Regions from separate parts of the Kitasatospora sp. NPDC056181 genome, predicted to be linked through region 1. Evidence: predicted binding sites of a transcription regulator. Region 1 holds the regulator's gene; each other region holds the start of a gene.
What was found. The regulator HrcA, encoded in region 1, represses chaperone genes, less so after heat shock. The targets are predictions, from matches to a motif close to TTNGCACTCNGNNNNNCNGAGTGCNAA.
Positions count from the first base shown of each region.

Region 2: the regulator HrcA is predicted to act here: its motif matches at 3,165-3,191, upstream of groL (chaperonin GroEL).
Region 3: the regulator HrcA is predicted to act here: its motif matches at 2,842-2,868, upstream of groES (co-chaperone GroES).

Region 1 covers NZ_JBHJUK010000053.1:11,518-21,438, reverse strand. The annotation lists gene ACFC1F_RS20925 (AMP-dependent synthetase/ligase) at 234-2,156, shown strand; gene hemW (radical SAM family heme chaperone HemW) at 2,215-3,444, shown strand; gene ACFC1F_RS20915 (Uma2 family endonuclease) at 3,485-4,042, shown strand; gene ACFC1F_RS20910 (DUF3097 domain-containing protein) at 4,033-4,866, opposite strand; gene ACFC1F_RS20905 (DUF2785 domain-containing protein) at 4,887-5,666, opposite strand; gene ACFC1F_RS20900 (hypothetical protein) at 5,759-6,343, opposite strand; gene htpX (zinc metalloprotease HtpX) at 6,368-7,288, opposite strand; gene hrcA (heat-inducible transcriptional repressor HrcA) at 7,549-8,583, shown strand; gene dnaJ (molecular chaperone DnaJ) at 8,659-9,798, shown strand; gene ACFC1F_RS20880 (16S rRNA (uracil(1498)-N(3))-methyltransferase) at 9,897-9,921, shown strand, end outside.
Region 2 covers NZ_JBHJUK010000001.1:222,768-232,688, reverse strand. The annotation lists gene ACFC1F_RS01040 (glucosyl-3-phosphoglycerate synthase) at 1-330, opposite strand, end outside; SAM riboswitch class I at 492-627, shown strand; gene thrC (threonine synthase) at 645-1,925, shown strand; gene ACFC1F_RS01030 (ubiquitin-like small modifier protein 1) at 1,968-2,246, shown strand; gene ACFC1F_RS01025 (cold-shock protein) at 2,820-3,023, shown strand; gene groL (chaperonin GroEL) at 3,348-4,970, shown strand; gene ACFC1F_RS01015 (hypothetical protein) at 5,096-5,455, shown strand; gene ACFC1F_RS01010 (hypothetical protein) at 5,569-6,201, opposite strand; gene ACFC1F_RS01005 (PadR family transcriptional regulator) at 6,336-6,683, shown strand; gene ACFC1F_RS01000 (hypothetical protein) at 6,680-7,612, shown strand; gene ACFC1F_RS00995 (copper homeostasis protein CutC) at 7,765-8,451, shown strand; gene ACFC1F_RS00990 (HelD family protein) at 8,570-9,921, opposite strand, start outside.
Region 3 covers NZ_JBHJUK010000050.1:45,203-55,123, forward strand. The annotation lists gene ACFC1F_RS20240 (LysR family transcriptional regulator) at 1-499, opposite strand, end outside; gene groL (chaperonin GroEL) at 632-2,260, opposite strand; gene groES (co-chaperone GroES) at 2,395-2,700, opposite strand; gene ACFC1F_RS20255 (hypothetical protein) at 2,949-3,263, shown strand; gene ACFC1F_RS20260 (methyltransferase domain-containing protein) at 3,260-4,456, shown strand; gene ACFC1F_RS20265 (polysaccharide deacetylase family protein) at 4,501-5,427, opposite strand; gene ACFC1F_RS20270 (hypothetical protein) at 5,519-5,782, opposite strand; gene tsaD (tRNA (adenosine(37)-N6)-threonylcarbamoyltransferase complex transferase subunit TsaD) at 5,779-6,867, opposite strand; gene rimI (ribosomal protein S18-alanine N-acetyltransferase) at 6,860-7,339, opposite strand; gene tsaB (tRNA (adenosine(37)-N6)-threonylcarbamoyltransferase complex dimerization subunit type 1 TsaB) at 7,399-8,055, opposite strand; gene ACFC1F_RS20290 (hypothetical protein) at 8,427-8,999, shown strand; gene ACFC1F_RS20295 (hypothetical protein) at 9,092-9,310, opposite strand; gene tsaE (tRNA (adenosine(37)-N6)-threonylcarbamoyltransferase complex ATPase subunit type 1 TsaE) at 9,556-9,921, opposite strand, start outside.

The DNA.
Region 1 (9,921 bases):
TTTGCCCGAACGCGCGGCGGGCCGGGCCGCAGGGGGTGCCGGCGGGCTGCACCGGCCGCCCGGTGGGGTGCCAGCCGGGACCGCCCCCTTACGGAATGACCGGTTTCCCCCTAGGCTGCTGACTGCCCCCTTGTTACTCACCGGTACCGCTCCGGTTGCCCGGGGGCCCGGCGACCGCCCCCACGGGAGCCGCGACAGTCCCTCAGACGGCCACCCGCCCCCGGAGGTCCTCGTTGAGTTCCGCGCAGTCCCTGATCGACTCCGGCCGTGACGACATCGTCGCCGGGCGTCCTGCCTCCGTCGCCCACCTGTTCCTGGAGCGGGTCGCCGCCACCCCGGCCGGCGAGGCCTACCGCTACCCCGCTCCCGTGGACGAGCAGGCCGCGGACAGTGCCCCCGGGGCCGAGCAGTGGCGCTCGCTGACCTGGGCGCAGACCGCCGTCCGGGTCAAGGCGGTGGCCGCCGGCCTGATGTCGCTCGGCATCCAGCCCGAGGACCGGGTCGCGCTGGCCTCCTCCACCCGCCTGGAGTGGGTCGTCGCCGACCTCGGCAACATGTGCGCGGGCGCGGCCACGACCACCGTCTACCCGAGCACCAACGCCGACGAGACGGCCTTCATCCTCTCCAACTCCGGCTCCCGGGCCCTGTTCGCGGAGAACGCCGGCCAGCTGGCCAAGGTCGTGGAGCAGGCCGCGAAGCTGCCCGAGCTGCGGACCGTCATCCTCTTCGACGTGCCCGCCACCGCCCCGGAGTCCGGCGGGCTCAACGTGCTCGGCCTCGCCGAGCTGGAGCAGCTCGGCGCCGAGTACCTGGAGCAGCACCCGGACGCCGTGGAGAAGGCCGTCGCCGCGCTCGACAAGGAGCAGCTGGCGACCCTGATCTACACCTCCGGTACCACCGGCCGCCCCAAGGGCGTGCGCCTGGTGCACGACTGCTGGGCGTACGAGGGGCGTGCCCAGGAGGCGAGCGGGCTGCTGGCCGCCGACGACGTCCAGTACATGTGGCTGCCGCTGTCGCACGTGTTCGGCAAGACGCTGATCTCCGGCCAGATCGCCACCGGCCACGTGATGGCCCTGGACGGCCGGGTCGACCGGATCATCCACAACCTGCCGGTGATCCGGCCCACCGTCATGGCCTCGGCGCCGCGCATCTTCGAGAAGGTCTACAACGGCATCGCCGGCAAGGCCCGGGCCGAGGGCGGCGCCAAGTACAAGATCTTCCTCTGGGCCGCCAAGGTCGCCCGCGACCACGCCCGCACGGCCCAGGCCAACCGGATCGCCACCGGCCGCGACAGCGTGCCGTTCGCCCTCGGTCTCCAGCACGCGCTGGCCGACAGGCTGGTGTACTCCAAGATCCGCGCGGCGTTCGGCGGGCGGATGCGCGGTGCCGTCTCCGGCAGCGCGGCCCTGGCCCCCGAGATCGGCTACTTCTTCACCGGCGCGGGCGTCCCGATCCTGGAGGGCTACGGCCTCAGCGAGACCAGTGCCGGCTCGACGGTCAACCGTGCCGAGGACGTCCGGATCGGCACCGTCGGGCGTCCGCTGCCCGGGACCGAGGTCCGGATCGCCGAGGACGGGGAGATCCTGCTCCGCGGCCCCGGCATCATGCGCGGCTACCACGACCTGCCGGAGAAGACCGCCGAGGTGCTGGAGGCGGACGGCTGGTTCCACACCGAGGACATCGGCGAGCTCTCCCCGGACGGCTTCCTGCGGATCACCGACCGCAAGAAGGACATGTTCAAGACCTCCGGCGGCAAGTACGTCGCGCCCAGCGAGGTCGAGGGCAAGTTCAAGGCGGTCTGCCCGTTCGTCAGCAACGTCCTGGTGATCGGCAACGGCCGCAACTACTGCACCGCGCTGATCGGCCTGGACGAGCCGGTGATCATGCCCTGGGCCGCCGAGCACGGCCTGGCCGGCAAGTCCTACGCCGAGGTGGTCGCCGACCCGCAGGTGCACAAGCTGATCGAGGGCTTCGTGCAGCGGCTCAACGCCGACCTCCAGCGCTGGCAGACGATCAAGAAGTTCCACCTGCTGCCGCGCGACCTCGACGTCGAGCACGGCGAGCTCACCCCCAGCCTGAAGATCAAGCGCCCGGTCGTCGAGAAGACGTACGCGGACGCCGTCGCCGGGATGTACGCGGGCGCCAACGAGGCCTGATCCGCCGCCGTCCCGTACGGCCCGCGTGGTTGCGCGGGCCGTACGGGACAATGGGGTCATGCCCTCCGCACTCCCCGACGGCGAACCCGTGCCGTCCGACGGTTCCCTGCCCGCGCACGCCCTCGCCGGGCTCGGGTCGCGGCCGTTCGGCTTCTACCTGCACGTGCCGTACTGCGCGAGCCGCTGCGGCTACTGCGACTTCAACACCTACACCGCCACCGAGCTGCGCTCCTCGGGGGCGGTCGCCTCGCAGGAGACGTACGCGGACAACGTGGTCGCCGAGATCCGGCAGGCCCGGAAGGTGCTCGGCACCGCGGACCTCCCGGTGCGGACCGTCTTCCTCGGCGGCGGCACGCCCACCCTGCTGCCCGCCCGGGACCTGGTGAAGATGCTCGCCGCGATCCGCGACGAGTTCGGGCTCGCCGACGACGCCGAGGTCACCACCGAGGCCAACCCGGAGTCCGTCGACCCGGCCTACCTCGCCGAGCTCCGCGCCGGCGGCTACAACCGGGTCTCCTTCGGCATGCAGAGCGCCCGCCCGCACGTGCTGCGACTGCTCGACCGCCACCACACCCCCGGCCGTCCCGAGGCCTGCGTCGCCGAGGCCCGCGCGGCCGGCTTCGAGCACGTCAACCTGGACCTCATCTACGGCACCCCCGGCGAGTCCGACGACGACTGGCGGGCCTCCCTGGACGCCGCGATCGGCGCCGGCCCGGACCACGTCTCGGCCTACTCGCTGATCGTCGAGGACGGCACCAAGCTGGCCGCCAGGGTCAAGCGCGGCGAGCTCCCGATGATCGACGACGACGTGCACGCCGACCGCTACCTGATCGCCGAGCAGGCGCTCGCCGCCGCCGGCTACTCCTGGTACGAGGTCTCCAACTGGGCCACCACCCCCGAGGGCCGCTGCCGCCACAACGAGCTGTACTGGACCGGCGCCGACTGGTGGGGCGCCGGCCCCGGCGCGCACAGCCACGTCGGCGGAGTCCGCTGGTGGAACGCCAAGCACCCCGCCGCCTACGCGCAGGCCCTCGCGGAGGGCCGCACCCCGGCCCAGGGCCGTGAGGTGCTCGCGGACGAGGACCGCCGGGTCGAGCGCATCCTGCTCGAACTGCGCCTCGCCGAGGGCATCCCGCTCACCCTCCTGACGGGGACCGGCCTGGAGGCGGCCGGCCGCCACCTCGCCGACGGCCTCCTCGCCGCGGAGCCGTTCGCCGTCGGCCGCGCCGTCCTCACCCTCCAGGGCCGCCTCCTGGCCGACGCCGTCGTGCGTGACCTGGTGGACTGAGGGCCGTTAACGTGGTGTCAGCCGTCGGAGGGAGCGCGCAGTGACCGCCATCGATGACCGGATGATGGGGATCTTCGAGAACCTGGAGGTTCCGGAAGGCGTCAAGGCCGAGCTCATCAGGGGGGAAATCGTGATGATGGCCGGGCCGGACATGGTCCACAACCTCATCGTCTCCGCGATTCAGCACCAGACCCCCTACACCCGGTGGCGGGCGCTCCAGACCCAGGATCTGATCATCTCCGGCGAGGCCAGCGAGCCCCAACCGGATCTGGTCGTGTTCGAGCGGGGTGTCGTCCCGGAGGCGGGCCGTCTGCTGGCCGCCTCCGCGGTGACCGTGGTGGTCGAGGTGGTTTCCAAGACCAGCGTGCACCGCGACTACCGGACCAAGCGTGAGATGTACGCCCAGGGCGGGATCCCGGCGTACCTCATCGTCGATCCGCTCAAGGGCGTGTGTGTGCTCCTCACGGATCTGACCACCGACACGGCTTCCGGTACCCCGGTGTACTGGGCCGAGCGGACCACGAAGTTCGGCGATCCGGTCGAGGTGGATCTGCTGGGCATCACGCTCGACACCTCGGAGTTCCAGACCTACTCCTGATCCGGGAGGGTCACGAAGTCGATGAGCTCCTCGACGCGGCCGAGGAGCTCGGGCTCCAGGTCCTTGTAGCTGTTCACCCGGGACAGGATGCGCTTCCAGGCGGCGGGGGTGTCCACGGGCCAGCCGAGGCGGCGGCAGACGCCCTCCTTCCAGACCTCGCCGCGCGGGACGTCCGGCCAGGCGGGGATGCCGACGGAGGCGGGCTTCACGGCCTGCCAGACGTCGACGTAGGGGTGGCCGACGACCAGCACCGCGTCCCCCGTGACCCGGGCGGCGATGCGGTGCTCCTTGGTGCCGGGGAGCAGGTGGTCGACCAGGACGCCGAGGCGCCGCCCCGGGCCCGGGGCGAAGTCGGCGACGATCGCGGGCAGGTCGTCGACGCCCTCCAGGTACTCGACCACCACGCCCTCGATCCGCAGGTCGTCGCCCCAGACCCGCTCGACCAGCTCGGCGTCGTGCCGTCCCTCGACGTAGATCCGGGACTCCCGGGCGACCCGGGCGCGCGCGCCGGGGACGGCCACCGAGCCGGAGGCCGTGCGGCCGGGGCCCTTCGCGGGGGCCGGGCCGACGGGCCGGACCAGCGTGACGACCCGGCCCTCCAACAGGAACCCGCGCGCCACCATGGGGAAGACCCGGTGTTTGCCGAACCGGTCCTCCAGCGTGACGGTGAAGCCCTCGGCGGTCTTCTCGCAGCGCACCACCGCACCGCAGAAGCCGGTCGCCGCCTCCTCCACCACGAGGTCCCGTTCGGCGGGCACCTCCGGGGCGGGCTGCTGCCGCTTCCACGGCGGGGTGAGGTCTGGTCCGTACTCGCGGCTGCGCATTCCCCGGAGTCTACGAGGCGTCAGCCCGTGAACGGCGAGTTGACCACCAGGAGCTCCGCGATCCGCGCGCGCAGGGCGGCGGAGTGGTGCACCGTCAGCGGCTCGGCGCCGCGGGCCGGGCGGACGCCCCGGTCGGCGAGCACGTACACCGCCCGCAGGGTCCGCAGGGTGTTGGAGAGGGTCGCGGCGACGCCGGGGGCCGTCGCGGTGGGGCGGCGCGGGGGCTGGGCGGCGATCGGGTCGAGCCAGGCCAGCGCCTGCCGCTCGGTCAGCCCGGGCCGGGTGAGGACGAGGGCGACGGCGCGGCCGAGCCGGTCGTCCTCCATGGCGTCCCAGACGTGGTCGGTGGGGGCCAGCAGCCGGGCGGCGGCCAGCTCCAGCAGCGGCTCGGGGTCGGTGACCAGCGGGCTGCGGCCGAGGGCGGCCAGCAGGTCGGCGCCGTGCGCGACCGCGTGCAGCCAGCCGAGCTCCCGGTCCCACCCGCGCAGGTCCGTCTCGGCGGGGTACCAGCGGGCGAAGGCCTCCAGCCAGGCGGGGCGGTAGGCGCCGGCGTCGACGAGGTCGGCGAGGATCAGCGGGGCGAAGGTCCGGGCCTGGATCTCGGGGTCGGTCAGCCGTTCGGCCATCTCGTCGCCGAGCGCGTACAGCTCCGGCGGTGCGAGGAGCGGGATCCAGCGGCACAGCTGCTCGTAGGCGAGGCAGTCGCGGGTCTGCGGGTCGGGGGAGCGCAGTGCCCCGCTCACCGCGGCCAGCAGCTCGGGGGAGGGCTGCGCGGTCTCGATCTCGGTCCAGTTGATCACGGCCGGACCCTAGGGCGCCCCCGGGTCCGCGGGCCAGCGAATTACCGCCGGCGGCGCGGCCGTCACGGGCCGGACCGTCACAGGGCCGGCCGTCACAGGCCCGGCGCGCCCCAGACCGGGAACCAGCGGGTGAGGTCCTTCTCCAGCCGCAGGTCGTTCCCGAGCATGGCGTTGACCTGCAGTTCCAGCGGGCTGTTGCGCTTCTCCCCGCCGCCCGGCACCGGCGCGAACGGGTAGAACGTGCCGCGCTTGTACAGGTAGACCAGGGCCAGTGGCCGCCCCTCGGGGTCGCGGAAGGCGACCAGCGAGCAGAGCAGCTGCGGCCCGAAGCCGTTCGCCTCCAGCTCGCTGTTGACCGCGTGCAGGTCGTTGACCAGGTCCGGCAGCTCCTCGGGGCTGTGCCGGGCGAGCAGCCAGGAGTAGCCGTACGCGTCCTTGGAGGCCTCCACCGGGACGCCGCCGCGCCCGGCGTCGGCGTCCAGCAGCGCCCGCACCTGCCGTTCGACCTCGCCGAAGGCGCCGCCCTCGACGGAGGCGAAGCAGACCGACCCGACGCCGGTGGGCCGGAACCCGGCCGCCGCCTCCAGGGTCAGCGCGGCCGACGGCACGCCGAACAGCTGGTCGAGGTCGGGCCTGACCGGCTTGGTGCGGCCGAACAGCGTGTCCAGGAATCCCACGGCGGTCCCTTCCGGAGGGTGGTGTCAGTGGCCGAGCCCGGCCGACATCTTCGCGAGCTGCTCCAGCCTCCGCTCCAGCGACGGGTGGGTGGAGAGCAGCTGCGTGGCGGCGTCCCGGGCGCTCAGCGCCGGGGCGAAGTAGAAGGCGTTGTACGGCTGCGCCTGGCGCAGGTCCTTGGTGGGGATGGCGGCGATCTGGCCGGTCACCTTGGTCAGGGCCGAGGCGAGCGCGCTGGGCCGGCCCGTCAGCTGGGCCGCGGCCCGGTCGGCCGCCAGCTCGCGGTAGCGGGAGAGCAGCCGGGTCAGCAGGAAGCTGATCGCGTAGACCACCACCGACACCAGCGGGATGATCAGCGCGATGATCGCCGCGTTGGAGTCGTTGTTGTTGCGGCCGCCGCCCATGAAGCCGCCGTACATCGCGATCCGGGTCATCGCCCCGGCCAGCACCCCGAGGAACCCGGCGATCGTCATCACCGCGACGTCCCGGTGGGCGACGTGCGACAGCTCGTGCGCGAGCACGCCCTCCAGCTCCTCCGGCTCCAGTCGCCGCAGCAGCCCGGTGGTCACGCAGACCACGGCGTTCTGCGGGTTGCGGCCGGTCGCGAAGGCGTTCGGCATGTCGTTGTCGGCGACCGCCACCCGGGGCTTGGGCATGTCGGCCAGTGCGCAGAGCCGGTCGACGGTGCCGTGCAACTGGGGGTACTGCTCCGGGGTGACCCGGTGCGCGCCCATCGCCCGTTCGGTGATCCGGTCGCTGAACCAGAACTGGGCCACGAACAGACCGCCGGAGAGCAGCACGATCAGCGGCCAGGCCCCGCGCAGCAGCACGATCAGCAGGCCGGTGAATCCGACGTACAGCAGCCCGATCACGAACATCGTCCCGACCATCCGGCCGGTCAGGCCGCGGTCCGGTGCGAAGCGGGTGTGCTGGCCCGAGGTCGACATCTCTGCTCCTCTGTTCGCCGTCCGCTATCGATGCTCCCACCCGGACGGGCGCGGGGCATCACCCGCGCGCCGCGGAGTGCGGGCAGGATCACTCCCGCCGGGCCGTTCCTGCCGTCGGACCCGGGCCTTACACTGGCAGGTACGGTTCTGGCACTCGTGTGTTCAGAGTGCCAAAGCCGGGGCCCGCCATCGGGGCCCGCAGCAGGACGAACGGACACATGTCACATCGGACAACGTGCGAAGACGGAGGTGCGTGCCCCATGGCCGGTGAGGTGCGCCAGCTCGACGACCGCAAGCTCGCGGTGCTTCGCGCGATCGTCCAGGACTACGTGGGCACCGAGGAGCCGGTCGGGTCCAAGGCCCTGGTGGAGCGGCACAGCCTCGGCGTGTCGCCGGCCACCGTCCGCAACGACATGGCGGCGCTGGAGGAGGAGGGCTACATCCACCAGCCGCACACCAGCGCCGGGCGGATCCCCACCGACAAGGGGTACCGCCTGTTCGTCGACCGGCTGGCCGAGGTCAAGCCGATGAGCGCGCCCGAGCGGCGGGCGATCCGGCACTTCCTGGACGGCGCGGTCGACCTGGACGACGTCGTCGCCCGCACGGTCCGGCTGCTCGCCCAGCTCACCCGGCAGGTCGCGGTGGTCCAGTACCCCTCGCTCTCCCGGTCCACCGTGCGCCACATCGAACTGGTGGCGCTCGCCCCGGCCAAGGTGATGCTGGTCCTGATCACCAACACCGGCCGGGTCGAGCAGCGGCTCGTGGACTGTCCGGGCACGGTCGGCGAGACCGTCCTGGCCGACCTGCGGGCCAAGGTCAACACGAGGGCCGCCGGGCAGCGCCTGCCCGACGTCCCCGGACTGCTGGAGGAACTGCCGTCCCAGTTCGAGGCGGCCGACCGGCCGACCGTCACCACCGTCCTGGCGACGCTCTTCGAGGCGCTCGCCGAGCAGAACGAGGAGCGGATCATGCTGGCCGGCACGGCCAACCTGACCCGCTTCGGGCACGACTTCCCGCTCACCATCCAGCCGGTGCTGGAGGCGCTGGAGGAGCAGGTCGTCCTGCTCCGCCTCCTGGGTGAGACGGCCGACGCCGGGATGACGGTCCGGATCGGCCGGGAGAACGCGTACGAAGGGCTCAATTCCACCTCGATCGTCTCCGTGGGCTACGGTTCGGGCGACGAGAGCGTGGCCAAACTGGGTGTGATCGGTCCGACCCGGATGGACTACCCGGGCACAATGGGGGCGGTGCGAGCGGTGGCACGGTACGTGGGCCAGATCCTGGCCGAGTCGTAGGAAAAGGCCGCCGTCGGAATTCCGGCGGTGGTTCCAGTCGCAGCACTTCTACAGGCGGAACAAGCGGAGCATTTGGTGGCCACGGACTACTACGCGGTACTCGGCGTCCGACGGGATGCGGGGCAGGACGAGATCAAGAAGGCGTTCCGGCGCCTGGCACGCGAACTGCACCCGGACGTCAACCCGGACCCGAAGACGCAGGAGCGGTTCAAGGAGATCAACGCCGCCTACGAGGTGCTCTCCGACCCGCAGAAGCGCCAGGTCTACGACCTCGGCGGCGACCCCCTGTCGCCGGGCGGCGGCGGGGCGGGCGGCTTCGGCGCAGGCGCGGCGGGCTTCGGCTTCTCCGACATCATGGACGCCTTCTTCGGCGCCGCCTCCGGCCAGCGCGGCCCGCGCTCCCGGACCAGGCGCGGCCAGGACGCCATGATCCGGCTGGAGATCACCCTGGAGGAGGCCGCCTTCGGCACCACCAAGGAACTCCAGGTCGACACGGCCGTCACCTGCACCACGTGCAGCGGCGAGGGCGCCGCCCCCGGCACCTCCGCGCAGACCTGTGACATGTGCCGCGGCAAGGGCGAGGTCTCCCAGGTCACCCGGTCCTTCCTGGGCCAGGTCATGACCTCCCGCCCCTGCCCGCAGTGCCAGGGCTTCGGCACCGTCGTGCCGACCCCGTGCCCGGAGTGCGCCGGCGACGGCCGCGTCCGCGCCCGCCGCACCCTGACGGTCAAGATCCCGGCCGGTGTCGACAACGGCACCCGGATCCAGCTGGCCGGCGAGGGCGAGGTCGGCCCCGGCGGCGGCCCCGCCGGCGACCTCTACGTCGAGATCGCCGAGACCAGCCACACGGTGTTCCAGCGCCGCGGCGACGACCTGCACTGCACCGTCACCATCCCGATGACGGCCGCCTCGCTCGGCACCCAGGTGCCGCTGCAGACCCTGGACGGGCTGGAGGAGGTCGACATCCGGCCCGGCACCCAGTCCGGCCAGTCGATCCCGCTGCACGGCCGCGGCATCACCCACCTGCGCGGCGGCGGCCGGGGCGACCTGATAGTGCATGTCGAGGTGCAGACGCCCACCAAGCTCGACGCCGAGCAGGAGGAGCTGCTGCGCCGCCTGGCGGTGCTGCGCGGCGAGGAACGGCCCTCCGGCCAGTTCGCGCCGGGCCAGCAGGGGCTGTTCTCCCGGCTGAAGGACGCCTTCAACGGCCGCTGACCGCACCGGCGCCCGGTGATCCCCGACAGGGTCGCCGGGCGCCGTCGTTTCCTCCGCGGGCCCGCCCGGCCCCGGACCCCGATCTCCAGGACATCGCCATGACCGCGCCCGTGTTCGTCGTCG
Region 2 (9,921 bases), on a different contig from region 1:
CCGCGGGAGGATCTCGTCGCGCTGGACCACCCGGGCGCCGGCCTCGGCGGCCACGGCGGCGGTGCGGTCGGCGGAGCCGGAGTCGACCACGACCAGTTCGTCGACCAGCGGCAGGCGTTCCATCAGCTCGCGGCGGATGGTGCGGACGATGTCGCCGACGGTGGCCTCCTCGTCCAGGGCGGGGAGGACGACGCTGACGGTGCCCGCCCGCCCGGCCGCCTGCTTGGCGTCCAGCAGGGTGCGCACCGGACGGTCGGCCGCGCTCCACGACCGGCGGCGCAGCCAGGACGCCGCCTGTGGGAGGAGCTCGGTGGTCGGGTCGGCGGGCACGGGTCTCTCCTCGGCAGGGGGCGGACGGGACGGGCTGGGACGCGTCATCTCGCGTGGCGGACGGTCCCGTTCAGTGTTGGCGCCTTCGGATACAGTCTTCGTACAGCGGTCGGACCTTCGCACGCCGGGGTCGCCGCTGAGCAAGACCAACAACTTCACAGAGCTCATCCAGAGGGACTGAGGGAACGGCCCGTTGACGTCCCGGCAACCTTCTCGCGCGGCTGTCGTCGACAGGCCCCGGCGGGACAGGTGCCAATTCCGGCCTGTGGCGCGTCCGCGTCACGGGGAAGATGAGGAGAGAGGCCTCCGCCATCATGGCTATCGACACCGTCGCACCCGCAACCGTTGACCTCGGCCCCGCCGCCGCCCTGTCCTGTCGCGAGTGCGGTACCCGCTTCCCGCTCGGTCCGAGCTTCGCCTGCCTGGAGTGCTTCGGGCCGCTGGAGATCGCCTACGACTTCGGCAGCGAGGGCGCGGAGGAGCTGCGCAAGCGGATCGAGGCCGGTCCGGCGTCGATCTGGCGTTACGCACCACTGCTGCCCGTCCCGGCGGACGTGGCCGGCAAGCCGAACCTCAACCCCGGCTGGACCCCGCTGGTGAAGGCGGACAACCTGGGCCGCGAGCTCGGGTTCACCGCCCAGCTGCACATCAAGGACGACTCGGGCAACCCGACGCACTCGTTCAAGGACCGCGTGGTCGCCTGTGCGATCGAGGCGGCGCGGGCGTTCGGCTTCACCACGCTCTCCTGCTCCTCGACCGGCAACCTGGCCGGCGCGGTGGGCGCCGCGGCCGCCCGGGCCGGTTTCAAGTCCTGCGTGTTCATCCCGCACGACCTGGAGCAGGGCAAGGTCGTGATGGCCGGTGTCTACGGTGGCGAGCTGGTCGGCATCGAGGGCAACTACGACGACGTGAACCGCTTCTGCTCGGAGCTGATCGGCGACCCGGCCGGCGAGGGCTGGGGCTTCGTCAACGTCAACCTGCGCCCGTACTACGGCGAGGGCTCCAAGACGCTGGCGTACGAGATCTGCGAGCAGCTGGGCTGGCGCCTGCCGGAGCAGATCGTGATCCCGATCGCCTCGGGCTCGCAGCTGACCAAGATCGACAAGGGGCTGCAGGAGCTGATCAGGCTCGGCCTGGTCGAGGACCGGCCGTACCGGATCTTCGGCGCCCAGGCGGAGGGGTGCTCGCCGGTGTCGGCGGCGTTCAAGGCCGGCCACGACGTGATCCGGCCGGTCAAGCCGGACACCATCGCCAAGTCGCTGGCGATCGGCAACCCGGCCGACGGCCCGTACGTGCTGGACATCGCCCGCCGCACCGGCGGCGCCGTCGAGGACGTGACGGACGCCGAGGTGGTGGCCGCGATCAAGCTGCTGGCCCGGACCGAGGGCGTCTTCGCCGAGACCGCGGGCGGGGTGACCGTCGGCGTGCTGAAGAAGCTGGTCGAGACCGGTCAGCTGGACCCGGCGAAGGAGACCGTCGCGATCAACACCGGCGACGGCCTGAAGACGCTGGACGCCGTCTCCGACGCCGGGATGACCGCCGTCATCCGCCCGACGCTGGCCTCGTTCCGCGACGCCGGCCTCGCCTCCGCCTGACTCCCTCCACCCCTGCCGTCACCCCGCCGCAAGGAGACCCCCATGAGCGCCAACGTCCGCATCCCGACCATCCTGCGCACCTACACCGGCGGCGCCGCCGAGGTGGCCGCCGAGGGTGCCACCCTGGGCGAGGTCATCGCCGACCTGGAGAAGAACCACGCCGGGATCGCCGCCCGGGTCCTGGACGACACCGGCAAGCTCCGCCGTTTCGTCAACGTCTACGTCAATGACGACGACGTGCGGTTCGCGGAGGGCCTGGCCACCGAGATCAAGGACGGCGCGAGCGTTTCGATCATTCCCGCGGTGGCCGGGGGCTGCTGAGCCGCGCCATTGCCGGACCGGCCGTCCGCGTGTACGGGAATCCGTACGCGCGGGCGGCCGACGCTTTTCCCGGCGCATTCCGGCGGGAATGTTTCCCGGCCGGTCGGAGTAGAGTGTCGCTGGACCGGGAAGAGGGCTCCCCCTCCCCCTCGCACCGGTCGTCGCCCCTGTAGCGCCCCGTACCGCCGGTGTCCGTCCGGCCGCTGAGACCGGCGCAGGGCCCGCGGCCGTGAATCATGTCAGGCCGATGTCAGAATTCTTGAGGGCATTTGGGTAATTCGTCCGCTATGTCCGGCGCAAAATGCGAGGGTTTCTGACCTTTTGGCCCGTCCTGTCCCTTGACGGGCCGGGGGAATTCCCGGCTGCTGACCCTGTTGCAGAGGGCGTCGATCCGGATACATTCAGCCGCGGTCGACGCAATCGCCCCTTCGCCGGACGCCGTCCGGTGATCCCGGTGGGGATTGTGGCGTGCACGGCTGCGCCCAGGGGGGGTTCCCCGGGCCGGCCTCAACAGACCCGCGCCCGCGACCTGCGGGCGCGTGAAGGGCCAGCACAGCACTAGGGGAGTTCGGAATGGCTCAGGGCACCGTCAAGTGGTTCAACGCGGAGAAGGGCTACGGCTTCATCGCGGTCGACGGTGGTGCGGACGTCTTCGTCCACTACAGCGCGATCCAGATGGACGGCTACCGCACCCTTGAGGAGGGCCAGCGGGTCGAGTTCGAGATCTCTCAGGGGCAGAAGGGCCCGCAGGCGGACATGGTCCGCGCGGCGGTCTGACCTTTCCGGCACCCAGGAGTTCGGCTCGGCCCATCGGCTGGTGCGCCTCTTGCTTCGCGGCGGGCCCGTGCGACACACGTCGTACGGGCCCGCCGCCGTGTCCGGCGGGTGGCCGGTACGGCTCGCGGGTTGCCCGTTGGGCTTGCACTCGACCACCGAGAGTGCTAATCATTGGCGTTAGCACTCACAGCGTGAGAGTGACAGCGGACCGGGTCGGTGAGGCCCCCGGGAGCGGTAGGGGAAAGGACCCCCGCACACCAGGGCCGTCCGTCGCGGGCACCCCTTGGTCCGAGCAGTCGACCGTGTCCCGGAGGACCACTTCTGATGGCCAAGATCATCGCCTTTGATGAGGAAGCTCGCCGCGGCCTTGAGCGTGGCATGAACCAGCTCGCCGACGCAGTGAAGGTCACGCTCGGCCCCAAGGGCCGCAACGTCGTGCTGGAGAAGAAGTGGGGCGCCCCCACGATCACCAACGACGGTGTCTCCATCGCCAAGGAGATCGAGCTCGAGGACCCGTACGAGAAGATCGGCGCGGAGCTCGTCAAGGAGGTCGCCAAGAAGACCGACGACGTCGCGGGTGACGGCACCACCACCGCCACCGTGCTCGCCCAGGCGCTCGTCCGCGAGGGTCTGCGCAACGTCGCCGCCGGCGCCAACCCGATGGCCCTGAAGCGCGGTATCGAGAAGGCCGTCGCCGCCGTCTCGGACCAGCTGCTGGCCCAGGCCAAGGACGTGGAGACCAAGGAGCAGATCGCCTCCACCGCCTCCATCTCGGCCGCCGACACCCAGATCGGCGAGCTCATCGCCGAGGCCATGGACAAGGTCGGCAAGGAAGGCGTCATCACCGTCGAGGAGAGCAACACCTTCGGCCTGGAGCTCGAGCTCACCGAGGGCATGCGCTTCGACAAGGGCTACATCTCCGCCTACTTCGCCACCGACCTGGAGCGCATGGAGGCGACGTTCGAGGACCCGTACATCCTCATCGCCAACTCCAAGATCGGCTCGGTCAAGGACCTGCTCCCGCTGCTGGAGAAGGTCATGCAGAGCGGCAAGCCGCTCGTCATCATCGCCGAGGACGTCGAGGGCGAGGCCCTGTCGACCCTGGTCGTGAACAAGATCCGCGGCACCTTCAAGTCCGTCGCCGTCAAGGCCCCGGGCTTCGGCGACCGCCGCAAGGCCATGCTCGGCGACATCGCCATCCTCACCGGTGGCACCGTGATCTCCGAGGAGGTCGGCCTCAAGCTGGAGAACGCCGGCATCGACCTGCTGGGCACCGCCCGCAAGGTGGTCATCACCAAGGACGAGACCACCATCGTCGACGGTGGCGGCGACAGCGACCAGGTCGCCGGCCGCGTGAACCAGATCCGCGCCGAGATCGAGAACAGCGACTCGGACTACGACCGCGAGAAGCTCCAGGAGCGCCTCGCCAAGCTGGCCGGCGGCGTGGCCGTCATCAAGGCCGGCGCGGCCACCGAGGTGGAGCTCAAGGAGCGCAAGCACCGCATCGAGGACGCCGTCCGCAACGCCAAGGCCGCCGTCGAGGAGGGCATCGTCGCCGGTGGTGGCGTCGCCCTGCTGCAGGCCGGTGTCGCGTTCGACAAGCTGGAGCTGGAGGGCGACGAGGCCACCGGTGCCAACATCGTCCGCGTGGCCCTGGAGGCCCCGATCAAGCAGATCGCGACCAACGCCGGCCTCGAGGGTGGCGTCGTGGTGGAGAAGGTGCGCAACCTCCCCGCCGGTCACGGCCTGAACGCGGCCACCAACACCTACGTCGACCTGATCGCCGAGGGCATCATCGACCCGGCCAAGGTCACCCGTTCCGCGCTGCAGAACGCCGCCTCCATCGCGGCGCTCTTCCTCACCACCGAGGCCGTCATCGCCGACAAGCCGGAGAAGGCCGCCGCGGCCGCCGGCGGCGGCATGCCGGGCGGTGACATGGACTTCTGATCCCCTCCGGGATCGGTTGGTCTTCGTCCGCACGGGCGGTCCCCTTCGGGGGGCCGCCCGTGCGGCGTTTCCCCGGGGGCCGGCGGGACTGCCGATCGGGGCGGCTCCTTTGGGACAATGGACGGATGGCTTCCGCTGATGACATCGAGACCGCCCTGCACAACGCGCGGGCGCTGATCCTGGCCGACCTGACCGCGAAGGACGTGGCGGACGCCGCCGTGGTGTCGCTGGTCGAGACGGCCGTGACCCACCGCCGCTGGTGGCTGGAGCAGTGGCCGGAGGGCACCGAGTACGTGCTCGGGCTGGTCGCCCAGGACGTCCAGGACGCGCTGCTGGAGGCGTACGGCCGCTGGCCGCTCTGCGCCGCGTGCGCGGCCGAGGGGGACCCGCACGCGCTCAGCGTCGAGCCCGAACTGGGGCCGGAGCCGCACTGGGTCTGCGGCAAGGAGGGCGCGGTCGTGGCGCCCGTCGGGCAGCTCTCCTGACGCGGCCTTCGAGCGGCCCGGGCCCTGCGCAGCCGCTTCGGGCGGCCGGCCTTCGGGCAGGCCGCCCGGGGGCCCGGCCTCCGGGCCTCCGGGCCTCCAGGCCTCTGGGCCTCTCAGCCTTCGAGGCGGCCGAGTTCGGCGGCCAGGTTGGCGCGGGCGGGGGCGTCGAAGCGCGCGTGGGCGGTGGGGGTGCGGTAGAGCGCGGGGAGCGCGAGCAGCTGACGCAGGACGGCGGCGCGGCCGGCCCTGAAGTCCGGCTCCGGCACGAAGGCGTACTCCTCGCGGACGGCGGCCGCGTACGCCGCGTACGCCTCGGGGGAGCCGCCGAGGACGGCGAGGTCCGCGTCGCAGAGCACCTCGCCGTCGCGGTCGCCCGGTTCGGGGTGGTGGGTGACGGTGAGCCGGACCAGCCGGGCGACCTCGGCGGTCTGCTGCTCCGGCAGGCCCGCCCCGGTGAGCGCCAGGACGGCGAGGGCGGCGCTGCGCTCCTCGTTCTCGGAGCGGTCGGGGCGGTAGACGGCGTCGTGGAACCAGACGGCGAGGCGGACGGTGTCCGCGGACTCGGCGTGCCCGGCCAGCGCGTCCACCTGGTCCAGCACCGCCCGCAGGTGGTCGGCGGTGTGGTAGCGGCGCTGCGGCTCGGTCCAGCGGCGCAGCAGCTCCCGCCCGGCCGGCTCGGGGTCGGTGTCCGTGCCGCAGCGGTGCAGCAGGGCGGTCCAGGCGGTGAGCAGGTCGTCGGTCGGCATGGGAGCCATTGTGGTGGCCGGGCGTGCCGGGAGTCCGCCGGGGGTCCACCTGGTCCCGGCCCGGGAGGAGTCCGCCGGGTCCCGGGCGGGGTTTCCGCTGGACCTATAGGTAGTTTGACGATATATGTAGTTCCATGACCGAACGCTCCATGCAGGAGCCCACGCTGCTTCTGCTCACCGCACTGGCCGACGCTCCCAGGCACGGCTACGCGCTGATCCAGGAGGTCTCCGCGATCTCCGGCGGCCGGGTCGCGATGCGCACCGGCACGCTCTACGGCGCCCTCGACCGGCTGCTCCAGCAGGGCCTGATCGAGGTCGCGGCCGAGGAGGTGGTGGACGGCCGGGCCCGGCGCACGTACGCGCTGACCGCCGCCGGCCGGACCTCCCTGGCCACCGAGGCGGAGCGGCTGCGCGCCGTCGCCACCGAGGCGGAGCGCCGCCTCTCCGTGTTTCGCCCGAGGACCAGGGGGACCTTCGCATGACGATGACCACGCCGACGGTGGCGGTGAAGGCCGCGCTCCGGTTCTACCCGGCACGCTACCGCCGTGAGCGCGGGGACGAGCTGGCCGCCGTCTTCTCCGACACCACGGCCGAGGCCGGGGCGCCCGCCGTCGTCCGGGAGGCGCTGGACCTCGCCGCGTACGGGCTGCGGGTGCGCACCCGGCTGACCGCCTTCTCCGCCGGCGGGCGGCTGCTGGCGCTGGCCGCGCCGGTGATCGCCGGGGCGATCGCGGGGGCCGGGCTGTACCCGTGGGTCAGCGACACGGACCTGCTCGCCTGGCGGCTCGGGCACACCTCGTCGGTGATCACGCTGGTGGCCGCCTTCGCGCAGCCGGTGGCGTCGCTGCTGCTGGCCCTCGCCGCGTTCCTGGGACGCTGGACGGAGGCGCGGGTGATCGCGGTGGCGGTGATGGCCGCCGGGCTGCTCGGCATGAAGGACGCCTTCGCGGTGGACCGGGTCGACGCGTGGTGGATCCTGGCGGTCGGCTCCTCGGCGATGCCGTTCGTGCTGGCCGGCCTGCTGGTGATCGCGGCGCCGCGCGAGCTGCTGGCCGAGCCGACCTGGCGCACGCGCGCCGTGGTGCCGGCGTCGATGGTCGGCGGCTGGTCCTTCTTCGCCCTCCAGGGCGGCTTCGACTCCCACTACATGCTGAACGGCCCGCGCTCGGTCGCGCTGGTGGTCCCTCCGCTGTTCCTGGTGCTGACGGCGCTGCGCGGCCGGCTGGTGCCGGCGGCGATCGGGCTCGCGGTGCTGCCGCTGACCGTCACCTTCAGCATGTTCACGCTCTGGCAGACGACCGGCGGCCTCTGGTACCTGCTGCCGATCTCCGCCGTGGCGGTGGTGCTGATGGCGGCGCCGCTGATGATCGGGAGCCGGGGCGGGGCCGGCGGTGCCCGCGGTCTCGCCTGACCGGGCGCGCACCGATGGCCGCACCGATGGCCGCGCCGATCACAGCGCCGATCGTCTGACCGGTCACCGGGGCGGGCCCCCGGCGTGGGCTCCCGGCCGAGCGACCGCCGGGGGGCTCGCCGGGGGCTCCCGGATGTGGCAGGCTATCCGATATGTCTAGACCAATTTTCGAAGTCATCGCGCTGACGCCCCAGGACGCCCAGGCCGCCGAGTCGGGCGGCGCCGACCGGCTCGAACTGGTCACGGACATGGCCGCCGACGGACTCACCCCGTCGGTCGCGGACTTCGCCGCGATCCGTGCCGCGGTGAACCTCCCGCTGCGCGTCATGCTGCGCATCCGGGACGGCTTCGCGCCCGGCGACCTGGACGAGCTGCGGGCCCGTGCCGCCGCGCTGCGGGCCGAGGGGGCGGACGAGTTCGTCTTCGGCTTCCTGGACGCCGACGGCGCCGTGGACCTGGCCGCCACCGGCGCCGTCGCCGAGGCGGTGGCCGGCTGCCGCTGGACCTTCCACCGGGCGGTCGACCACAGCGCCGACCGCGGCGCCGTCCGCGCGGCCGTCGGTGCGCTGCCCGGGCTGGACACCTTCCTCACCTCCGGTGCGGCCGGCGGAGTGGACGCGGGCCGCGAGGCGCTGGAGGCCGAGCTGGCCAAGGCCGGCGAGCCCGGCTACGGCCAGCGGATCCTGATCGGCGGCGGGCTGCGGGCCGATCACCTGCCGGGCCTGCGGGCGGCCGGCTTCGACGCCTTCCACGTCGGCGGGGCGGTCCGCGCCGACGGGTGGGGCTCGCCGGTGGACGCCGGCAAGGTCGCCGAGTGGCGTGCCCTGATCGATGGCTGAGCGTGGAAGCGCCGACGGCTGAGCGATCGGCGGCCGTCGGCTCGGTGGGAGGGGGACCGGCAGACGCCGGTCCCCCTCCCGCTTTCCGCTCCGGCTCCCGCCGCCCCCGTACGGCCGCTCAGCCCAGCTGCCCGGGCACCGGCTCGGCGTGCAGCACGGCCAGCCCGGAGACGGCGCGGGTGAGGGCCACGTACAGGCGGCGCAGGCCGGTCCGCTCGTCCGGTTCGCCGGCGACGACGGCGGCCGGCTCGTCCAGGACCACGTAGTCGTACTCCAGACCCTTGGCCAGCGAGGCCGGGACGAGGGTCAGCCGGGCCTGCGCACTGGTCTCGGCGCCGGGGGAGAGGTACGCCAGGCCGGCTGCGGTGAGCGCCTCGGCGAGCAGCGGGATGCGCGCGTCCGCGGCGATCAGCCCGGTCGAGCCCTCGTGCTCCAGCGCCCGGTGGCAGGCCTCGACGACCGCCTTCTCCAGCCCGTCCTCCGGGACGCGGGTGACCGTCAGCGAGCCGGGCGCCTCGCGGACCGAGGTCGCCGGGGCGAGGCCGGGGGCGATCGAGGGCAGCAGCCGGGAGGCGTAGGCGATGACCTCCTCGGGGACGCGGAAGCCCTTGGTCAGCTCCTCGACGTGGGCGGCCGGCTTGCCCAGGTGGTGCAGGGCGTCCGCCCAACTCGCCGTCGCCCACGGGGTGGTGCCCTGGGCGAGGTCGCCGAGGACGGTCGCCGAGCCGGTGGTGCAGCGGCGGCCGACCGCGCGGTACTGCATCGGCGAGAGGTCCTGCGCCTCGTCCAGCACCACGTGCCCGAGCGACGGTGTGCGCTGGACCAGGTCGGCCGTCTCGTCCACCAGGACGGCGTCGGCCTGGGTCCAGCGGGCGGTCTTCACGGAGCGGCCGGGCTTGGGCCAGAGCACGGCCCGCTGCTCCTCGGGGGTGAGCACGCCGTCCGCGCACGCGGCGAGGAACTCCGGGTCGGAGAGCAGCCGCAGCACCAGCCTGGCCGGCTCGACCAGCGGCCAGCACTCCTTGACCACCGCCTTGACCGCGGGGTTGCGGGCCACCGCGTCCTGCACCCGGTCGTCCGGCGCCTCGCCGCCCTGCTCCATCTTCAGCAGCACGGCGTGCGCGATGCGCTGCGGCAGCGCGTCGCGCGCGGCGCCGTAGCGGATCTCGCGGCCCTTCAGCTCCTCGACGATCTCGACGAGTTCGTACGCCGGGACGCGCCAACGCCGGGAGCCGCGGACCACCACGCAGGGCTCGGTGGGCAGCGTGATGCCGGCCCGGACCGCCCGGCGCAGCACCTCGGCCATCCGGGCGTCGCCCTTCAGCCGGGCCGCCTCGGCGCTGTCCTCGCCCTTCACCTCGACGTGCGCGACCAGCTGCTGCACGGTGGCCTGCGCCACGTCCAGCTCGCCGAGGGCGGGCAGCACCTGCTCGATGTAGGAGAGGAAGGCGTTGTTCGGCCCGATCACCA
Region 3 (9,921 bases), on a different contig from region 1:
CGTGCGCGGGGAGGGCAGCCGGCGCCGGGGCGCCGCCGGGGGCCTGCGGGTAGCGGAAGGCCAGCGCCACCTCGCACTCGCCGCCGCGCAGCATCGCCAGCGACTCCGGCGGCTCCGCCTCGACCAGCGACACGCGGACCCCCGGATGGCCGTCCCGCAGCCGGGCGACGGCCGGCGGCACCAGGGTGGAGCTGGCGGTCGGGAAGGAGACCAGCCGCACCCGCCCGGCCCGCAGTCCGGCGATCGCCGCGACCTCCTCCTCCGCGGCGGAGAGCCCGGCCAGGATTCCGGTGGCATGCTTGAGCAGCACCCGCCCGGCCTCGCTCAGCTGCATGCCGCGCCCGGAGCGGACCACCAGCGGCGTGTCCACGGACTTCTCCAGGGCCTTCATCTGCTGGCTGATGGCGGGCTGCGTACAGCCCAGCTCGCGGGCGGCGGCGGAGAAGGAGCCGGTGCGGGCGACGGCACGCAGGACGCGCAGGTGGCGGGCCTCGATCATGCCTTAGTTATAAGCCAAGCTTTGCCATATGCAAAATTCTCCTGATAGTTGAACGCTGAACACGCCCAACGCCGGAGGCCCGGCCCGGCTCCCGGAGGAGCAGGGACCGGGCCTCCGGTCACTGATCAGGCGTCAGTGGGAGTGGCCGTGACCGCCGTGCGAGTGGCCGTTGTCGGCCTCCTCTTCCTTCTTCTCCACCACGAGGGTCTCGGTGGTGAGCAGCAGGGAGGCGATCGAGGCGGCGTTCTCCAGCGCGGAACGGGTCACCTTGACCGGGTCGATGACGCCGGCCTTCAGCAGGTCGCCGTACTCACCGGTGGCCGCGTTGAAGCCGTGACCGGCCTCCAGCTCGGCGACCTTGTGGGTGATGACGTAGCCCTCCAGGCCGGCGTTCTGGGCGATCCAGCGCAGCGGCTCGGCCAGCGCCTTGCGGACGACCGCGACACCGGTCGCCTCGTCACCCGACAGGCCCAGGCCGCCCTCCAGCACCTTGGCGGCGTGGACGAGGGAGGCGCCACCACCGGCGACGATGCCCTCCTCGACCGCGGCACGGGTCGCCGAGATGGCGTCCTCCAGGCGGTGCTTGCGCTCCTTCAGCTCCACCTCGGTGGCGGCGCCGACCTTGATGACGCAGACGCCGCCGGCCAGCTTGGCCAGGCGCTCCTGCAGCTTCTCGCGGTCCCAGTCGGAGTCCGTGTTGGCGATCTCGCCCTTGATCTGGGCGACACGGCCGGCCACGGCCTCGGCGTCACCGGCACCGTCGACGACGGTGGTCTCGTCCTTGGTGATCGTCACGCGGCGGGCGGTGCCCAGCACGTCCAGACCGGCCTGGTCGAGCTTGAGGCCGACCTCCTCGGAGATGACGGTGGCACCGGTCAGGGTGGCCAGGTCGCCGAGGATCGCCTTGCGGCGGTCACCGAAGCCCGGGGCCTTGACGGCGACCGCGTTGAAGGTGCCGCGGATCTTGTTCACCACGAGGGTGGACAGCGCCTCGCCGTCGACGTCCTCGGCGATGATCAGCAGCGGCTTCGAGGCACCGCCCTGCAGGATCTTCTCCAGCAGCGGCAGCAGCTCCTGGATGGAGGAGATCTTGCCCTGGTTGATCAGGATGTACGGGTCCTCCAGGACCGCCTCCTGACGCTCGGCGTCGGTGACGAAGTACGGCGAGAGGTAGCCCTTGTCGAACTGCATGCCCTCGGTGAAGTCCAGCTCCACGCCGAAGGTGTTGGACTCCTCGACGGTGATGACACCGTCCTTGCCGACCTTGTCGATCGCCTCGGCGATCAGCTCGCCGACCTGGGTGTCCTGCGCGGAGAGGGACGCGACGGCGGCGACGTCGTCCTTGCCCTCGATCTCGCGGGCGATGGACAGCAGGTGCTCGGAGACCGCGGCGACGGCCTTGTCGATGCCCTTCTTCAGGGCGGCCGGGCCGGCGCCGGCGGCGACGTTGCGCAGACCCTCGTTGACCAGGGCCTGGGCCAGCACGGTGGCGGTGGTGGTGCCGTCACCCGCGACGTCGTTGGTCTTGGTGGCGACCTCCTTGACGAGCTGCGCGCCAAGGTTCTCGTACGGGTCGTCCAGCTCGACCTCACGCGCGATGGTGACACCGTCGTTGGTGATGGTCGGCGCGCCGAACTTCTTGTCGATGACGACGTTGCGGCCCTTGGGGCCGATGGTCACCTTGACGGTGTCGGCCAGCTTGTTGACACCGCGCTCCAGCGAGCGGCGGGCGTCCTCGTCGAACTGCAGGATCTTCGCCATGTTCCCTATTCCCTCGGGGCTGCGGACGGCACGCCGGCCGCCGGACTACGTGAACCAACAACCACGCCCCGGGCCCCTGTCACTGGGACACGGATCCGGGGCGGGCTGGAACGACTGATACTTCTCGGTGCTGCTTACTTCTCGATGATGGCGAGAACGTCGCGCGCCGAGAGGACGAGGTACTCCTCGCCCTGGTACTTCACCTCGGTGCCGCCGTACTTCGAGTACAGGACGATGTCACCGACGGCGACGTCGAGCGGCAGACGCTGGCCGTCCTCGAAGCGGCCCGGGCCGACGGCCAGGACGACGCCCTCCTGGGGCTTCTCCTTGGCGGTGTCCGGGATAACCAGGCCGGAGGCCGTGGTGGTCTCGGCGTCGAGCGGCTGGACCACGATGCGGTCCTCGAGCGGCTTGATGGCAACCTTGCTGCTGGTGGTCACGTCCGAGCTCCCCTTCGGAGATTACGGGGTTGTCTAACGGGTAGTGGCGAACCTGCGGATCTGCCGTCGCGGGGGTCAGACACGCTTCTTCGCGTTAGCACTCTCCTGGTGGAGAGTGCCAAGGACGACCATAGGCCGCGGTTAGCACTCAGTCAACCAGAGTGCCAACGGCGCGCCCGTGCGTTTCGGGCGGCGCGATGAGTATCCGTACTCATGTGCGACGGACCTCCCCGGGCCAGACTTGCGCCATGGCCAACACCCCGGTCCGCATCGGACCGTCCCGGCCGCGGGACGCCCTGCTCGCGCTCGTGGCCCTCCTGCTCCTCGCGGCCGTCCCGGTCGGGGTCCTCCTGCTGACGCTCGCCGTCGCCGCGGCCGTGCACGGCGGACACGACGTCGTCCTCACCGTGGGCCTGTTCACCGCGGCGGCCGCCTGCGTCGCCGTCCCGCTGCCGGTGATGCTCCGCAGCCGGCGGGCCGGGTACGAGCTCCTGCCGGTCGCCGCCGTCCTGGCACCCTTCCTGCCCACGCTCTGGCTCTGCCTGGGCCTGCCCGGTCTGTGACCGGCGAGAATGGCCCTGTGGAGACCGAGAACCTGCAGCCCCTGCTGACCCCCCAGGGCCAGGCCCTGCTCGCCGAACTGCGCGAGTTCGCCCCCGAGGAGGAGCTGGCGCTGGCCACCCGGCTGCGGCGGGAGCACCCCGCGGAGCTGGTGTCGGCGGCGTTCGGCCAGGCCCGGCTGCGGCAGCGGGCGCGGGCCAAGTTCGGCGAGGACGCCGACCTGATGTACTTCACGCCCAACGGGGTCGAGCAGTCCACCCGGCGCAGCGTCGCCGAGTGGCGGGCGCAGCGCTTCGCCGGGCTGGGCGTGCGCCGGCTCGCCGACCTCTGCTGCGGGATCGGCGGGGACGTGCTCGCGCTGGCCCGGGCCGGGATCGAGGTGCTCGCGGTCGACCGGGACCCGGCGGCCTGTGCCGCCACCGCCGCCAACGCCGCCGCACTGGGCCTGTCCGACCTGGTCGAGGTGCGCTGCGCGGACGTCGCCGACGTCGACGTCACCGGCTTCGACGCGGTCTTCACCGACCCTGCCCGCCGCACCGCGCGCGGCCGGGTGTTCGACCCCGAGGCGTACGCCCCGCCGCTCTCCTGGGCGGTCGAGGCGGGCCGGCGCACCCGGGTCGGCGCGCTGAAGGTGGCCCCCGGCATCCCGCACGAGGCCGTCCCGGCGGACGCCGAGGCCGAGTGGGTCTCCGACCACGGCGACGTCAAGGAGGCGGTGCTCTGGTTCGGCACCGGGGCCCGGCGCCCGCACCGCGCCACCCTGCTGCCGCAGGGCGCCTCACTCGTCGGCGGCGACCTGCCCGACCCGCCGGCCGGCCCGGTCGGCCGCTACCTGTACGAGCCGGACGGTGCGGTGATCCGCGCCCACCTGGTCGCCGAGGTGGCCGGGCAGGTGAAGGGCCGGCTGATCGACCCGAAGATCGCCTACGTCACCTCGGACGAGCTGGTCGCCACCCCGTACGCGCACGCCTTCGAGCTCACCGACGTGCTGCCGTTCCACATCAAGAAGCTGAAGGCGCTGCTGCGCGAGCGGGGGGTCGGCACGGTGGTGATCAAGAAGCGCGGGATGGCGATCACCCCGGAGGAGCTGCGCCGCCAGCTGAAGCCGAGCGGCCCGAACTCCGTCACGGTGATCCTCAGCCGCACCGACCACGGCCCGCTGATGATGCTCGGCCGGCCGGTCCAGGCGCCGTAGGCGGTCGGAGACCCAGGCGGACGGGGGCCTGGGAGGTCGGGAGCCTAGGCGGTCGGGGCCTGGATGTAGTCCTCCAGCCGGGCCACTGCGAAGCCCTGCTCCTGGATCCGGGCCAGGAGCTCGCCGAACATCTGCGTCATCGTCGCGCCCTTGAGCTCCTTCGGGCCGCGGAAGTGCGCCAGGATGATGTCGCCGGACTTCAGCTTCTGGTCCGCCGCCTGGTACTGCATGTCGTGGATCTGCATCGACTCGCGCCAGAGCACGATGGCCCGCGGGCCGCACTGCTGCACGGAGGTGTTCAGGGTCGGCGTGTTGGCGCCGTCCCCGAACGGCGGGCGGAACAGCAGCGGCGCGGTGCCGTACTGCTGGGTGAGCGCGGACTGGGCGTCACAGATCTCGGACTTCTGCTTCTCCGCCGGGATCTTGCTCATCACCGGGTGGTCCACGGTGTGGTTCTGGACGTGGTTGCCGAGCGCCTGGAGCGGCTTGAAGTAGCCGTAGTTGTCCTTGACGATGTCGCGGGTCAGGAACATCGAGACCGGCACCTTGAGGTCGGTCAGCATCTCGACGAACTTCGGGTCCTTCTCGGCGCCGTCGTCGATGGTGACGAAGACGACCTTGTCGGCGGTCTTCACGTCGCTGAACACCGGTACCGGGCCCGTCCGTTGGAGCTTCACCGGCTTGTCGGCGGGCGGCGCGGGGGCGGGCGGCAGCGGCTTGAGGTTCCACTTCGCCCAGGCCGCGGCGTCCCCGGCGGCCGGCGCCGCGGCGGGCGTGGTGGCGCCCGGGGTCCGGCCGGCGGGCGTCCCGGAGGCGGCGCCGGAGGACTGCGCCGCGGCGGGCGTGGTGGCGACCATGGCCGCCTTGCCGGACCCGCCGCTGCCGCCGCTGCCGCATCCCGTGGCGGCGGCCAGCAGGGCCAGCGCCCCCACCGCGTACGTCCTCGCCCTGCCCCGCCCGTACCTCTTCACCGCGCCGCGCTCCCCGGTCCCGTCCAGCCGTCTCTCAGCTATGTGCACGGTAGCGGCCGGGTGTTCGGTTCCCGGACAGGCTTACGAGCGGCTACTCCACATGCTGGCTGACGAAGGACCAGCGGTGCACCGGGCGGCCGACCAGCCCGGCGGGCGGCTCTGCCACCGGCACCGGCTCCCCCGTCCACCAGGTGACGAGCAGTACGCGGTCGCCCGGCGCACCGAACAGCTCGGTGCGGACCAGGCCGGCCGAGCCGCGCAGCGCGGGCAGCGCGGTCTCCCGCACCCACTCGGCCAGCTCCGCGCCGCGCCCGTCGGCGGCCCGGGCCTCCCACATGGCGGCGGTGGTGGTCACTTCTCCCCGCCCAGCGCCTGGTAGGCCTGGCCGTGGAAGTCGGTGTGGGGGACGTGGACCTCGGTGACGGGCAGCGAGGAGTCGGCCGAGAGGTCGAAGGAGGACGGCGCGCGGTCGCGCCAGACCATCTCGGCGCCGAGCGCGGCGACCATCGCACCGTTGTCGGTGCACAGGCCCGGACGCGGCACCCGCAGCCGGATACCGGCCTTGTCGCAGCGCTGCTGGGCCATCTCGCGCAGCCGAGAGTTGGCCGCCACCCCGCCACCGATCATCAGGTGGTCGACGCCGTTCTCCCGGCAGGCCTTGACCGCCTTGCGGGTCAGCACGTCGGTGACCGCCTCCTGGAAGGACGCCGCCACGTCCGCGACGGGCACCTCCTCACCGGCCCGGCGCCTGGCCTCCACCCAGCGGGCGACGGCGGTCTTCAGGCCGGAGAACGAGAAGTCGTACTCCGGGTCCTTCGGGCCGCTCAGGCCGCGCGGGAAGGCGATCGCCTTCGGGTCGCCCTCGCGGGCGGTGCGGTCGACCACCGGGCCGCCGGGGAAGCCCAGGCCGAGCACCCGGGCCACCTTGTCGAAGGCCTCGCCGGCCGCGTCGTCGATGGTCGCGCCGAGCGGGCGGACGTCGCTGGTGATGTCCTCGCTGAGCAGCAGCGAGGAGTGGCCGCCGGAGACCAGCAGGGCCATCGTGGGCGAGGGCAGCCGGCCGTGCTCCAGCTGGTCCACGCAGATGTGCGAGGCGAGGTGGTTGACCCCGTACAGCGGCTTGTCCAGCGCCCAGGCGTAGGCCTTGGCGGCGCTGACGCCGACCAGCAGCGCGCCGGCCAGGCCGGGGCCGGCGGTGACGGCGATGCCGTCCAGGTCGCTCGCCTTGACGCCGGCGGTGTCCAGGGCGCGCTGGATGGTCGGGACCATCGCCTCCAGGTGCGCGCGGCTGGCGATCTCGGGCACCACACCGCCGAACCGGGCGTGGTCGTTGACGCTGGAGGCGACCGCGTCGGCGAGCAGCGTGGTGCCGCGCACGATGCCGACACCGGTCTCGTCGCAGGAGGTCTCGATGCCGAGGACGAGCGGTTCGTCAGCCATGGCGGGTTTCCTTCAGGTCCTTCGGTTCGGTGCTTGGGTGGTGGAGGCACATGACCAGCGCGTCGACGTTGGCCGGCTGGTAGTAACCGCGACGGATGCCGACCGGCTCGAAGCCGAACCGCTCGTACAGCCGCTGGGCGCGCGGATTGTCGACCCGCACCTCCAGCAGCAGTTCCGTGCAGCCGCGCCGGGCGGCCTCCCGGACGAGGTCGGCCAGCAGTGCCGCGCCGAGGCCGGTGCCCTGGTGGCGGTGGTCGACGGCGATGGTCTGCACGTCGCCCTCGCCGGCCACCACCATCAGCCCGGCGTAGCCGACGATCGCGCCGTCGGCGGTGGTGGCGACGGTGTAGTGGCGGGTGCCACCGGGGTGGGCCTCGGCCAGCTCGGACCAGTACATCCCGGTGGACCAGGCGTCCTCCGGGAAGAGCTCCAGTTCCAGCTCCATCACCGGGGCGATGTCCCACCAGCGCATCGGGCGCAGGGTGGCGGTGGCGGCCGCGCCGGCGGGGCGGGTCGCGCTGCTCGGACCGGTCACGCCGGGAGCACCGCCTTGTAGCCGGCCGGGACCTGGGCGTCCGGGCGGCGCAGGTAGAGCGGCACGTTGGGCAGCAGCTCTCGGCCCGCGGCCAGCTCGGCGGCGGCGAAGCCGGCCAGCGCGCCGGCCGAGACGTGCTCGGGCCCGTGCGCGCCCGGGAAGGCGTCCGGGTAGAGCAGGGCGCCGGCGCCGACCGCGCGCGGATGCGGCGTCAGCTCGGCCGGGCGGTCCACCGCGGGGCCCTCGGTGCGGCGGCCGTCGGCGTCGTACGAGGCCCAGTAGACCTCCTTGCGGCGCGCGTCGGTGGCCACCGTGAACGGCTCGCCGGCCAGGCCCTCGGCGCGGGCCTGGTGGGCGATCGCGTCCAGGGTGCAGACGCCGTGCACCGGGATGCCGAGCGCGTGGCCGAGCGCGGCGGCGGTGACCAGGCCGACCCGCAGCCCGGTGTACGGGCCCGGGCCGACGCCCACCGCGATGCCGGTCAGCCGGTGCTTGTCGACGCCTGCCGTCCGGAGCACCCGGTCGATGGCGGGCAGGAGGAGTTCACCGTGACGCCTGGCGTCGACCTGGTCGGTCTCGGCGAGGACCGCCGTGCCGTCGTGGACGGCGGCGGTGACGGCGGGGGTAGCGGTGTCGAACGCGAGCAGCAGCACGGGTCAAGGTTAGACCGGCCGGGGCGGGGGACGGCCGCCGGTCTTGCCCCGCCCGCCACGGCCCGGGTGCCGTCCGGGTCCCGGCAGGGTCCCGCCCGAGTGCCGTCCGGCTCCCGGCCCCGGTTTCCGGCCCGGTTTCCGGCCCGGTTTCCGACCTGCCCTGCCCCGCCTACGTTCCCGGTTCCGCCTTGGCTTCCGGCCCGGGTTTCCGACCTGCCCTGCTCCGTCTACGTTCCCGGTTCCGCCCCGCCCGATCGAGAAGGTGTCCGGATCCGGAACACACGTCCTACGGGGTGCGGGTCCCGGCGGACGGACCTGGCACGATGGGGCCGACGGGTTTTGGGACGGCGGTGGGAGCACACGTGGCGAAGATGGGTCCTGGAGTGGTGGTCACGGGGTTGACCCTGGGGGCCCTCGCGGTGGTGAGCCTGCTGGCCTTCCAGGCCAACGGCGCGCAGGACCGCGCGGGCGGCGCCCGCCCCAGCACCACCGCGTCCGCGTCGTCGAACGGACCGGCCGCCTCGGCCACCCCCACCGCCTCGGCCACCCCGACCTCGCCCGCGCTGCCCACCGTCTCGGGCACCGGCCTGCGGGTCGTCTACTCGGTCGGCAGTCACCACGTCTGGCTGGTCGACCCCAAGAAGAACCCGCAGGTGGTGGCCGAGTTCGCGGTCACGCCGGGCTCGGTGGAGCCGGTCCCCGGCAGCTACCCGGTCTACAGCCGGACCCCCACCAGCACCGGCACCGACGGCCGCCAGATCGAGCACGTGGTGCGCTTCGCCCAGCAGAACGGCGTGGTGTTCGGCTTCAGCGCGGCCGTGGACGGCGCCACGCCGACCGCCGACCCGAAGACCAAGACCGGTGGCATCCGCAGCAGCCGTCCCGACAGCCAGCTGCTCTGGGACTTCGCGCCGAACGGCACCAAGGTGGTCGTGATCGCCTGACCCGCCCGGCGCCCTGCGGGGTGCCCCGCGGGGCACCCACGGAAGGGGCGCAGGTAGGAGGGACGCAGGCGGGATGGGCGCAGGCGGCGGCTTCAGGCCGCGCGCGGGGTTCGGGCCGCCGGCCCGGCAGGCTCGTCCGGCACCCCTGCCGCCCTGGCGCCCTCGCGGCGCTCCGGCGGGGTGGAGACCGCCTCCGCAGCCGCACACGCGGCCAGCAGGGCTCGCATCGGCGCGCCCTGGACACTGCGGGCGGGCTCTCCGGCCCCGGTGCCGCGCGGCGCGCGCTCCGGGGCGGGGGTGGTGCTCGACATGGCGCCTCCCTAGTTAGGCAGACCTAACCGCAGCACCTATCCCATCACGCCCGGTCCCCCGCCCGCAACACTTTGCCGACAGCCTGTCGGCAACCGTCGGCGACGGGGCCGGGCGCGGCGAGGAGGGACGGGGGCGGCGACGGGGGGACGGGGGGCAGAAGCGAGGGCCCGCCGGGTCGGGCGGAGCCGGGCGGGTCGGGCGGAGCCGGACGGGTCGGGCGGAGCCGGACGGGTCGGGCGCGGGCTCAGGCGAGCTTCGCCAGCTCCACCCCGGCCCAACGCGGTCCGATCCCGGTCAGCACCACCCGGCGCGGGTCCAGGTCGTCGTCGTGCAGGTCGTCCTCGTCCGCGTCGTCCTCGTCCGCCGCGCCACCGAGGGTGCGCTCGATCCGGACCTCCAGCCGGTCCTCGGACAGCCGCTCGACCTTGCCCTCGCCCCACTCGACCACCACCACCGACTCCGGCAGCGAGACGTCCAGGTCGAGGTCCTCCATCTCGTCGAGGTCCCCGCCCAGCCGGTACGCGTCCACGTGCACCAGCGACGGGCCGCCGACCAGCGACGGGTGCACCCGCGCGATCACGAAGGTCGGCGACGTGACCGCCCCGCGCAC